DNA from 3 places in the Faecalicatena contorta genome. Region 2 is predicted to be linked to each of the others. Evidence: predicted binding sites of a transcription regulator. Region 2 holds the regulator's gene; each other region holds the start of a gene.
What was found. Region 2 encodes NrdR, which represses ribonucleotide reductase genes. Its sites were predicted from a motif close to CACAANATNTTGTG; they were not measured.

Region 1 (4,236 bases), 3.2 Mb from region 2:
TCCGATATCATACATAATCAGCCCTCCTTGTTATTTCAATACACGCCCGGTAATTTCACAGAATACGCCTACATCCTATCATGATGCGTAGATTGAACTCATGTCAGTGGGGGATACCGATTCCTCTCCGCCCGCCACTGCCGTTTATCTGTTATACTCTAGTACATCGTAAAATAAGTAACTGACTCATAAGCTGAGATAAATTCTCGAGAGTGCTGCTCCACAAACGCAGGCGTAGTGGGTTACGCTGAGGCTTGGGGAGCAGTGCTATCGGAAATTTAGGTCGGCTTATGTGGCAGTTAATTATTATATAATGTACTAGTGTGCCTCGGCATACGCTTTTATATTCGAAGCATTTGCCATTTTCTGCACGCCATCCTCACCGACTACAACCAGTGTCGGAGCCTGCATTACACCGTATTTTTTCACAAGTTCTTCATTTTCCTCTGCATCTACAATCTCATAGGCTATATTTGCTTTTTCCAGAGAACTGGTTGCAATCTTACAGTTCGGACAGGTCTTGGTTGTAAAGAGGAGAGTTTTCATTTCTCCCGCCGGAACAGCCACTTCTTCTGCCGCCTTCTGTGCCTCATGTGTCCGTATGCTCATCTTGGAATTGCTGATATCGTACACCTTGCGGTCCTTGAATTCCTGTGTCTTACCATCGTTCCAGTTCTTTACAGGACGGTAGTACCCCGTAATACGGCTGTATACTTCCGTTTCCTCTCCGCAGTGCGGGCATTTGTATTGTTCTCCGGAAATATATCCATGGTTCTTACAGATGGAATAGGTCGGTGACATTGTATAATATGGCATTTTGTAGTTCTCTGCGATCTTCTTAACCAATGATGCCGCTGCTTTCCAGCCCGGCAGTTTTTCTCCAAGGAAGGTATGGAATACAGTCCCAGATGTATAGAGTGTCTGAAGCTCATCCTGAATGTCAAGTGCTTCAAATACATCTTCGGTATAGCCAACCGGCAAATGTGAGCTGTTTGTATAATACGGTGTTCCGTCTCCCTCAGCAGCAGTAATGATATCCGGGAACTGTTCCACGTCATGTTTTGCCAGACGGTAGGTGGTTGACTCTGCAGGAGTTGCCTCCAGGTTAAACAGCTCTCCGTACATTTCCTGATAATCAGACAGTCTTTCCCTCATATGGTTCAGTACATCTTTGGTAAACTGCTGGGTCTCTGCGCTTGTCATGTCTTTTCGGATCCATTTTGCATTCAGGCCGGCCTCATTCATGCCGATCAGCCCAATTGTGGAGAAATGATTCTCAAAGGAACCAAGATATCTCTTTGTGTAAGGATACAGCCCTTCCTCCATAAGCTTTGATATGACAATACGCTTTGTATGAAGGGAACTTGCTGCAATATCCATCATTTTATCCAGGTGTTTATAGAATCCTGCCTCATCCTCGGCCAGATATGCAATACGCGGCATGTTGATGGTAACTACGCCAATAGAGCCTGTACTCTCTCCGCTTCCGAAGAAACCGCCGGATTTCTTGCGCAGTTCACGCAGATCCAGGCGCAGACGACAGCACATACTTCTGACATCGCTCGGTTCCATATCGCTGTTTATATAATTTGAAAAATAAGGAGTTCCGTACTTCGCTGTCATTTCAAAAAGGAGACGGTTATTCTCTGTATCAGACCAGTCAAAATCATTTGTAATGGAATAAGTCGGGATCGGATACTGGAATCCTCTGCCCTCGGCATCCCCCTCAATCATCGTCTCGATAAATGCCTTATTGATCATATCCATCTCTGCTTTACAGTCACCATAGGTGAAATCCTGCTGAACGCCTCCTACTATAGCAGGAAGATTTGCCAAATCCCCCGGTACTGTCCAGTCCAGTGTAATATTGGAGAACGGAGCCTGAGTCCCCCAGCGTGACGGTATATTTACGCCGTATATGAAGGATTCGATACATTTCTTTACTTCCGGATATGTCAGATTGTCTTTCTTGACAAAGGGCGCCAGATAGGTGTCAAAGGATGAAAATGCCTGTGCCCCTGCCCATTCATTCTGCATGATTCCCAGAAAGTTAACCATCTGGTTGCAGAGTACGCTCAGATGCTTGGCCGGTGCCGACGTGATCCTGCCCGTAATGCCGCCCAGGCCATCCTGGATCAGCTGTTTCAGGGACCATCCTGCACAGTAACCGGTAAGCATGGACAGATCATGAATGTGAATGTCCGCATTCTTGTGCGCTCTCCCCACTTCATCGTCATAAATCTCAGACAGCCAGTAATTCGCTGTGATAGCGCCGGAGTTGCTGAGAATCAGACCGCCGACAGAATAGGTCACTGTTGAATTCTCTTTTACACGCCAGTCGGTAATCTTCACATAACTGTCCACAATTTCTTTGTAATCCAGCAGGGTTGAATTCAGATTCCGAATCTTCTCCCTCTGTTTTCTGTATAAAATGTAACCTTTCGCAACATCTGCATATCCTGCCTTTATCAGCACGGACTCCACACTGTCCTGAATATCCTCCACGGATACCATGCCTTTTTTAATCTTTGGTTCAAAATCTGCCGTAACCTTCAGCGCCAGCAGATCGATTATGTCCTGATTGTATTGCTTTTCCTGGGCTTCGAATGCCTTCCTGATCGCCTCCCCTATCTTGGCAAGATTGAAGTCAGCTACCTTCCCATCTCTTTTTGTAACCTGATACATATTGTACGGTCGCCCCTTTCTCTAAATCAAAGTCAGATAATTTTTGCCCAACCGGATCCAGTTGGGCATCTGAAAATATTCTATCACCATATTTTTCACTTGTCAACAAAGAACAACAATATCTAGTATGCAACTTTTTCGTTTCCAACTAGATATAGATACAATTTCCTATGTAAGGATCTGACCTTTCAAGCTGCATACTCCGTCCCGCGCTACTTTAACATCCCATACAGCCTGCCTGAGGCGGTAGACTTCACTCAACTCCTCTGAGTTCAGCATTGGGAATATTTCTTTTTACAATCTCCAGAGCCTGTTCCATAATCTCTTTTGTATAAGCGCGCAGCCCCGGCCTGATCAGATCTCCGGAATCCACAAATCCCTGCAGATAATATTTTTCAGCTCCCCGAAGCCAACGTCCAATAGCTGCAAAATCTTCCCTTTTATGAAATTCCCTGACAACCGTAGTTCGAAATTCGCAGGGCACCGCTCCTGACATCAGGAAATCCACGCTCTGCAGAATATCTTCCAAATGATAACCCTCGATCCCGATCGTCATACCATATTTATTTGGAGCATTTTTTATATCCATCGCCACATAGTCAACCAGGCGCTGATCTACGAGCCGCTTCAGACGGGCGGCACTGCTTCCATTTGTATCCAGTTTTACCGCGTATCCCAGGTCCTTTACCGCTTTTATAAAGTCCTCTATATCCGGCTGTAACAATGGCTCCCCGCCCGTGATGCATACGCCGTCCAGAACCCCCTGGCGTTTCTTAAGAAAAGAAAATACTTCTTCCTCTGGTATGTTATGATTCACATCCACGTGGGTAACCAGCGAAGCATTATGGCAAAAAGGACACCGGAAGTTACACCCTGCGGTAAAAATCGTACACGCCACTTTCTCCGGATAATCCAAAAGTGTCAGTTTTTGCAAACCCTGAATATTCATCTGCTTACTCCTCAATTTTAAAATATTCCATCATGACCGGCATATATTCCCGGCTGTATTCTCCCAGTGAATAGTCCCCCCTGCTCAGGCACCAGTCTGAAATCAGCGCACGCTCACACAGAGAGTAATACTTGGTAATCTCAGTGATAGACTTATCCTGGCGGATCTCACCATTTTTCTGGCCCTCCTCCACGATACCTGTGATCAGCCGGTAATACACTCTGTTCCTGTCCAGAAGGTGTCTCTGCCCCTTAGCGGTCAGCTGCGTGGAATACAAAGATGCCAGCAGGTCTATATTGATCTTCTCCTCGATCATAGAATGTGCTCTGTAATTCAGGTACAAAAGCTTATCGTAATTATTCATATCCGGATCTATCTCCGCAGAAAGCTCTTCGTAAAAATCATCCAGCACTGTAGATAACGTGCTGAGCAATTCATCCTTTGTGTCAAAATAATAATAAAATGAACCTTTGGAAGTACCCGAAAGTTCAATGATATCGTCTACCGTTGTTTGGTCATATCCCTTATCGTGGAACAGCTGCCATGCAGCGGATACAAGCCTTGCTTTCACGCCCTTATTTTCTTTAGATTTCGCCATAATC
Region 2 (4,236 bases):
TGGATCAGATACTTCACGATACAAACACAGAGGATCTGGAAGACGCCTTTTTCGAACTTTACAGAATTCAGAAGGGAGGAAAGTAAGATGAGCGGGATTAAACAGATATGCGGGAAAGAGCTGGCAAGGGTTTTCAAAGACAAGAAGATGATCTTCTCAGTATTTTTCCTTCCGGTGATTATTATGGTTGGTATTATGACTCTGGTCAGCAGTCTGAGCAGCAACGCTCAGGAAGACGTCGAATCGCACAAGGCGATCGTATATCTCCAGAATGCGCCGGCAGGTTTTGAAGAATTTTTAAAGGCCGCGGACAAAGAATGCGATGTATATACGGTCAGCGACAGGGCCGAGACCGAAGGTATGATTAAAAACGGAGGGGCAGACCTGCTGATCGAATTTCCGGAAGGTTTTTTGGATGAGGTTACCAGTTATCAGACAGGAGCGCCAACCCCTCAGGTTAAGACATATTATAACCCGTCGGAAGACTATTCACGCGCGGCATATGACACAATATCAAATGGCGTCCTGGAGTCATACAGACAGCTGCTCTTATCCGACCGTGTGGAGGACATGGAAGGGCTTACTGTATTTACAGTAAATTCGGATAATCCTGAAATGGTCATTCAGGACGAGGAGAAAGCCAGCGGCAAGGTTCTGGGAATGATGCTTCCTTATTTTGTAACCATCCTGTTATTTGCCGGGGCTATGGGAATCGGAACCGATATGGTAGCCGGGGAAAAGGAAAGGGGCACGATGGCAAGCCTACTGGTCTCCCCGATCAAGAGAAGCTCCATTGTACTTGGAAAAGTATTTTCACTGATGATTATCTCCGGAGTATCCTCTGTCGTATATGTGGGTGCAATGGTTGCCTTTATGCCGCAGATGATGAGCGGAATGGGCGGAGATATGGGGCTGGATCTGTCGTTGAATCCAAAGCAGATCGGGATGATGGCCGCTTTGCTTGTGGCAATTGCATTCCTGTATTCGGCAATTATCGTCCTGGTATCCGTATTTGCCAAGACCGTGAAGGAGGCCAGTTCTTACGTGATGCCGGTTTACATGCTGGTTCTGGTGCTTGGGATCACGACAATGTTTACAACAAAGACTCCGCACGAATGGTTCTATGCCGTGCCGATCTATAACACATCGCTTACGCTGCAGGGTATTCTGACGCAGGAAGTGACCATGATGCAGTATGGGATGACACTGGGCGTAACACTTGTTCTGGGAGCCGTATTAATCGGTGTGATTGCAAAAGCATTTGAGAGTGAAAAGGTAATGGCAATTTAACACGCATTTCAGAGTGCCCGCATATAGTAACAGTGAGAGAAGCTGCTGCTGTATGCGGGCATTTTTGGTGTGGTGAGATTATGAGATTATGTGAATTGCGGGAAAAGGAAGTTATTAATGTATGCGACTGTAAAAGGCTTGGATGCGTTGTGGATGTGGATATCGACATCAAAGAGGGCCGGGTGGAGGCCATCATTATTCCGGGTCCGGGGAAAATCTGCGGTTTCCTCGGAACAGACTGTGAATATGTCATTCCGTGGCACTGCATCAAGAAGATTGGCCCCGATATTATTTTAGTGGAAATAAGGGAGGAAAAGTTTTTGCAAAAGTTCTAGTTATTGTGTATAATGGGGGAAGAAATGGGAGGAAAGGCGGAATATATTATGAAATGTCCTTATTGTGGAAACCCCGACACAAGAGTAATTGATTCTAGGCCTGCAGAAGATAATAATTCTATACGCAGAAGACGTTCCTGTGACGAGTGTGGAAAACGTTTCACAACCTATGAAAAGGTTGAAACTATTCCGCTGATCGTGATCAAGAAAGACAATAACAGAGAACAGTATGATCGCGCGAAGATTGAGCAGGGCATTTTAAGCGCCTGCTATAAAAGACCGGTTCCGGCATCGGAGATTCAGCGGACAATAGATGCCGTGGAACTGGAGATATTTAACCGCGAGGAAAAAGAGATACCAAGCAGTATGATCGGTGAGATTGTGATGGACAAGCTTAGGGCGCTGGATCCGGTGGCTTATGTGCGGTTCGCTTCCGTGTATCGGGAGTTTAAAGATGTCAACACCTTTATGGCGGAACTGAAGGAATTTTTAGAGTAGGGGGGGGCGCCTTCCCGGGATGGTGAATGAGACGCCGGAGGGGATTTGAGCAGGTGTTTTTGGATACCGGGCGTTTAGCCTAGTTTCCGTAAGGATAAAATAGAAAAATCTGATGGAACCAGCAACATGCGGCGCCAAATCTGATGATTTGGCGCCTTAGTTGCTTCAAACTTTGCTTGGGAAAGCAAAGTTTGTCCATCAGATTTTTCTATTTTATCCTAACGGAAACACGGCACACTTTAGGCATCTAAAAACACCTGCTCAAATCCCCTCCGGCGTCTCATTCACCATCCCGGGAAGGCGGCGCTCATCCGGCCGGGTGGTCGGAGATGGCGGACGGAGGCGGCGCGGGGGGGATGCTTGGTGAGGATGTATAGTTCTGAAATTTGGGAGACTGTTGGCAGGGGGGGCAGTTATGCAGGGGAATGTATACCCAAAGGGTACCCCGTAACTCATGCCCAGCGGGCGGAACGGCAGTATGGGTGGCAGAATAATGTTTTGCTTTTTGTTAGATTATGTCTACCAGTTTGGCGGCGGCGTCCTGGAGCATTTGGTAGAAGGCGGGCTCGTCGGAGGTGCATTTGTGTTTGCCTTCTTCTATGATGGATATGAGGTCTTTTAGGTCCTGATTATCGGGGTCATCCTCCAGGTGGAGTTGGCACAGGCGCTGGGAGGCCTCTATTAATCGGAGGGGGCCGTAGATGTGGGGCTCGTTTTCCAGGCCGGCGGCGCTGGTTATCATGTAGATTAAGAGTTCGAGGCTGGCTTCTTTGTTTTTCATTTGTTTTCCTCCCATTGATTGAAGTATAGGATTTCTTCCAGGGGTTTTCTTCTGGGGTCTCTTGGGTCTCCTTCAGGGTAGCCTATGGACATTAGCATTTCTATGCGGTATGTATCGGGGAGACAGAGGAGTTTGCGCACGGCGGCATCGGTGTAGGACTTGATGGCGCAGGTGCCGAGGCCCTCTTCGAGTGCTGCCAGCATGATGTTTTCTGCAGCCATGGAGGCGTCCATCATGCAGCCGTAGATTTCAGCATTGCGGGAGTGGTTCAGGGCATATTCCATGTCGGAACAGATTACCAGGATGACGGGCGGATGGCCGCTGAGTCCGGGACTGAACATGTCCACTTTTGCGACGAGGTCCGGTTCGGTGACAAAGAAAAATTTCCATGCCTGTAGATTGCTGGCACTGGGCGCGAGCCTGCCGGCATCGGCCAGCCTGCGCAGAAGGTCTTCCGGGACCGGGGTGTTCTTGAAGTTCCGGATACTTCTGCGTGATTGAATTGCTTCTGTAATGTTCATTGCAATACCTCACTTTACGTAATTATTTGATTCATTTTATAACGCCTCTGTTATATAAACCATAAAAAAATTATATCATAAAACTAAAAAATAATGGATAGGGAACCCAAAAAAATCGGGATTTAGCGGCGAGCTTTAGTCTCGGCGCGGATGGGGGCGCTCCATAAAGGGATAGCCGAAAACCTCCCGGAGAACATCCATGTCCTTTCAAAAACGCGGCCGCGGATCTAAGAAATTCTAGGCGGGAAACAGCCCTGAAAATGGAGCACCACTGACACATCACGAGAAATCCGATGATTTCTCGCGCTGGGTCAGCTGATTTTTGGATTCGGAATCCAAAAATCTCTCCATTTTCAGGGCTGTTTCCCACCAAGAATTTCTAAGGTCCGCTTTGAGCGTTTTTGAAAGGACATGGATGTTCTCCGGGAGGTTTTCGGCTATCCCTTCATGGAGCTGGCGCATCCAACCGGTAGGAAAAAGCTCGTTTCTAAGGAGAGGCCTCAAGCGGGGGCAGCGTATGGTATTGAATTGGCGGGACTTTTATGTCCCCAGTAGGTGTACATAAGCAATGGGATACGGTTCCAGTATCAAAATAATTCAATACACATCTTGAAGATGAAAAGATACGCATAGCCAATCCAAATCCGCTGCCCTGGTTCGGGATCCCATCCGGTTGGCGAGCTTTCCTGTCGATTGGCTGGTTCATCCGACCGGTAGGCAAAGACTCGTTCCTAAGGTGGAGCCCGAGACGGGGGAGGCGGATGGAATTGGCTATGCGTATTTTTAAATCCAGTATATTTACGGGTAACAA
Region 3 (4,236 bases), 3.7 Mb from region 2:
TTCTCCTCCATAAAATACCTGTTCATCACAGGATCCAGACCCGCCGTCGTCCCGGCTATAATGCTGGTGCTGCTGGTTGGTGCCGCCGCCAGAAGATAGCCGTTTCTCAGTCCCTGTGCAGCCACCCTGTCTGCAAGCTTCTTCCACCTTTCATCCATCAGATTTCTCTGCCGGAAATACGCCCCTGTCTGCCACTCACTTCCCTCAAAGTAGGCGTAACTGCCTTTTTCCTTTGCAATATTGCTGCTGGCGTCTAATGCAGCATAGTGGATATCCGCAAAAACCTTCTCTGCAAAGTCCAGATGTTCCTGGCTTTCCCAGCGAATCCCATGCTTTGCAAGCATATGCTGGTATCCGCTTACGCCCAGACCAATCGGACGATATCTGTGGTTATTAATCCTGGCATAAGGCACAGGAAAGAAATTCAGGTCAATCACGTTATCCAAAGCACGTACGGCGCTCTCGGTAATGTAAGACAATTCCTTGTAGTCCTCCACCTGTATATGTCCCAATGACAGGCTGGCAAGATTGCACACTACAAACTCGCCTGGTTTTGTCACCGTCACGACAACGGTCTCCCCGTCTACCTCCTCGGTCCTCTGCTCTTCCAACTCTATCGCGCTCATATTCTGGGCGATCTCTGTACATAGGTTGCTGCAGTAAATCATACCTTTATGCCGGTTAGGATTGGCCCTGTTCACCGTATCCCGGTTAAAAGCAAAGGGCGTCCCGGTCTCCACCGCACTGCGGATAATCAGCCGAAGCACATCTTTCATCGGTATGACCCGCTTGCGGATCCGTTCATCCCGCACACAGTCCAGGTACTTTTCCTCCCACTCCTCCCCAAAAGCATCTTCCAGGGCATATCCTTTAATCGTCAGTATCTCATGGGGGCACATAAGATACCAGTCGCTGTCTATATGATCCCGTGCCTGCTTCCAAAAATAATCCGGATAGCAGACTGCGGGAAATACATCGTGAGCCTTCATCCGCTCATCGCCGTTATTCGTCCTTAAATTCAAAAATTCCGGCAGGTCTCTGTGCCACACATCCAGATAAACCGCCACGGCCCCCTGCCGGACCCCGAGCTGGTCCACCGCCACAGCCGTGTCATTGGCGAGCCGTATCCAGCGGATCACACCGCCTGCAGCGCCCTCAAATCCACGGATAGAGCTGCCGCTTGCCCGGACCTTGCCAAAATACATGCCCATCCCACCGCCGTATTTACTGACCTTAGCAAAGTTATCAATGCTGCGGTAGATTCCATCCAGACTGTCCGGCACTGTGTCGATAAAACAGGAGGACAATTGGTGGTACGGCTTTCTCGCATTAGAAAGCGTCGGCGTTGCCATAGTCACTTTCAGCGTGCTGAGCATATCGTAGAAACGTCTGACCCAGATGCTTCTGTCTTTTTTCTCCTGCATCGCCAGATGCATTGCAATTCCCATGAACATTTCCTGGGGCGCCTCCAGCGGTTCCCCCGTCCTGCTGCAGATCGTATATCTCCCAAGCAGCAGCTCCAGACTGGAAAATGTAAACAGATCATTCCTTTTCTTACAAAGCCATGTCTCAAACTCCCCGATCTCTTCCTGGGAATAGTTCTCTAATATATATTTTCCATAAAGCCCCTGTTCCGTAAGCCAGCATATTTTTTCATAAAAGCTGTGGATATGAAATGCCTGCATCTGCCTGTCCAGCTGAAGATCAAAACTGAGCATTCTGATCCTGGCAGCAATCATCTCCCACTTTGGCGCCTCCTGTGTCGTCAGCTCCGCACATGCTTTTACGAGTACAGCCAGTTTTTCCAGATCCGTCAGCCCAGGGCTTAAAAGCGCCTGAAATCTGGCATTCAGCTGCTCCAGCTCGTATTCCTCCTGGATAAATTCCTTCTGAATGCCGGCCAATACGCCTGAAACCCCGGGTATACTTTCTAATTCTGCTGCAATCCGCTGGCGGGATATCCTTCGTCTTGCCCTTCCCTCCCGGTACAGGATATAGCTCTTCAGCTCCTTATAATAATTCTCCTCCATCAGAGTCCGTTCAACAAAATCCTGGATTTCCTCCACAGATATGGCCCGTTCTCCTGCATTTACATCGTCCGGAAACTTCGACTCAATTCTGTCCAGAAGCCTGTTGCTTTCTGATTCCGCAATAGAACTGCCCACACTGGAAAAGGCACGCCCTATCGCATTTTTAATTTTCTCCGGGTCATACACAGCCAGAGCTGCATCTCTCTTATAAATCTTCATAGAATTCTCAAGCCTTTCACACCATATATTTTCACATACTTGCACAATCTATTGTGCCATGTAGAACATATTACCACAACATATCGTTGTTATCAATATACAGATTCTTACATTGTGAGACGAATAGTAGCAGTTCAGGCAAGCCTGAACTGTTACGGCGAATGTTTTAATCCACGTTCGGTTATTTCACAGAGTACCACATATCTTGAAATTAGTCTTCTTGCTGAAGGTAAATTCTATTCGGAATACATAAGATTTTACTTTGATATCATCTATAAACCAAAAATACTCCCAGTCAGGAAGACAGATCAATTAATATTCTGATCCGTCTGCCCGGCCGGGAGCAGTTTTTTATCTCTCACCCTCGCAGAACATGAATTACAAGATGCCCTGGAGCGTGTCTGAAGCATCCTTTTATTTCACCAGATACACATCCGCCTGATTCACGCCCATACTGAGAGCTCTGTCATGATCATTTACATAGATATCAATATGATTCCCTTTCACTGCACCTCCGCAGTCCTCCGCTGTGAATACATGTCCCCCAATAATAACCTGCGTCCCATAAGGAATCACACTCGGATCCACCGCAATCGTCTGTCCTTCCACAACCGGAGTTCCTGTTGCTGTAATGCCTGTCTCCACGTCACAGCATACCTCACAGGAACAGTAATAAGTCAGCTGGTAATCTCCCAGATACTCTCCGTACATATCATCTGTGGCATTCACTTCCCCAATGCTGCTGGCAAAACCGCCGCCCACACTGTCATCCAGGACTTTCACCGCCCACACTGCCTCGGATGTATCCACATTCCCCTGGACGATTCCATAATCTGATCCCATGGCCTCAACGGTCTTTCCGTCTCCCGCATAGATCACAACATGGTGAATATAACCGTCCTTTGCGTAGAATATCAGATCTCCCGGCTGTGCATCCTCCACGGCAATCTTTGTGCCATACTGTGCCTGATCCTCCGCCACTCTCGGCAGATTGTATCCATACTCTTTAAAAATACTCTGTACGAACCCGGAGCAGTCTGCACCTTCTGTAAGGCTGGTTCCGCCCCAGACATAAGGATTGCCGATAAACTGTGAGGCAAACTCTAAAACAGACTGTCTGACACTGCTGCCTGGTACCCCTGATTTTACGGAAGTCAATGTGTAATAGCAGGCCTTGTTCTTTTCCGGTTCTATGATCTCGCTGGCAGTCGGGAAGTTTTCTTCTCCCTTCTCCTCCACAGTCTTATTCACTTCATTCCCTGTCTTAAGATACTTTTTATTTACAAATCCTCTCACATCGCCTGATTCAATATAAACCCACTCTTCATTCTCGTCGGCAAGTACATAGCACAGGCTGTCTGCCTTCAACGTTCCTACAATCCTGGTATTCGTGTCTTTGCCTTCTCTGACGTTGAGCAGTCCGATGGTTGTCAGTGCATATTTCTTGTCAATAACGGTCCTGTTCACCGTTGAATGTGTATGTAAAAACGCGTTATTCTCATTCTGGGGAATTAACTCCTTCGCAACAGAAACCACGCTTTCTATTCCAGTATACTTTGTCTTTGTTCTCTCGGCCTTTTTCTTCGCCCTGTCCTGATACTTTGTTAAAAGCTTCTGTGCATCGTCTCCCCGCAGAACCTCATCCGCTTTCACGAAACCGCGGACCGTGCCTGATTCCACATACAGCCAGCCGTCCTCCTCTTCCTGAAGTACATACAGAAGTCCGTTTGTATTCAAAGAACCAACTGCTCTCGCATTCTCTGTCATCTCTTCACGCACGGATAATTTTGCTTTCGCAAAAGCATACCTTCTTGCCACCGTCCAGAACCGGAAGTCCTTCTTAATTTCGGGAAGCTTAAAAATCTGCTGACCGGCAATCAAGGCCTGATTGTTAGAATGGTCCTGCGCAGCAGGTGCCTCCTGGGCATCTCCGGAATTATTGCCCTCATTCTCCCCATCACTGCCGCTTTCACCGGAATCCGATGGT

Region 1: a site for NrdR is predicted at 2,800-2,813, ahead of MWG26_RS18600 (ribonucleoside triphosphate reductase). Genes of this name have one in related genera too.
Region 3: a site for NrdR is predicted at 2,292-2,305, ahead of MWG26_RS20855 (ribonucleoside-diphosphate reductase subunit alpha). Genes of this name have one in related genera too.

The regions. Positions count from the first base shown of each region.
Region 1 covers NZ_BQNQ01000001.1:4,152,481-4,156,716, forward strand. Annotated here, with positions in the region: gene trxB (thioredoxin-disulfide reductase) at 1-15, opposite strand, end outside; gene MWG26_RS18600 (ribonucleoside triphosphate reductase) at 319-2,685, opposite strand; gene MWG26_RS18605 (anaerobic ribonucleoside-triphosphate reductase activating protein) at 2,939-3,634, opposite strand; gene MWG26_RS18610 (TetR/AcrR family transcriptional regulator) at 3,639-4,232, opposite strand.
Region 2 covers NZ_BQNQ01000001.1:975,532-979,767, forward strand. Annotated here, with positions in the region: gene MWG26_RS04425 (ABC transporter ATP-binding protein) at 1-86, shown strand, start outside; gene MWG26_RS04430 (ABC transporter permease) at 88-1,290, shown strand; gene MWG26_RS04435 (YlmC/YmxH family sporulation protein) at 1,371-1,625, shown strand; gene nrdR (transcriptional regulator NrdR) at 1,674-2,123, shown strand; gene MWG26_RS04445 (DUF6092 family protein) at 2,632-2,904, opposite strand; gene MWG26_RS04450 (nitroreductase family protein) at 2,901-3,425, opposite strand.
Region 3 covers NZ_BQNQ01000001.1:4,665,483-4,669,718, forward strand. Annotated here, with positions in the region: gene MWG26_RS20855 (ribonucleoside-diphosphate reductase subunit alpha) at 1-2,249, opposite strand, end outside; gene MWG26_RS20860 (NlpC/P60 family protein) at 2,664-4,236, opposite strand, start outside.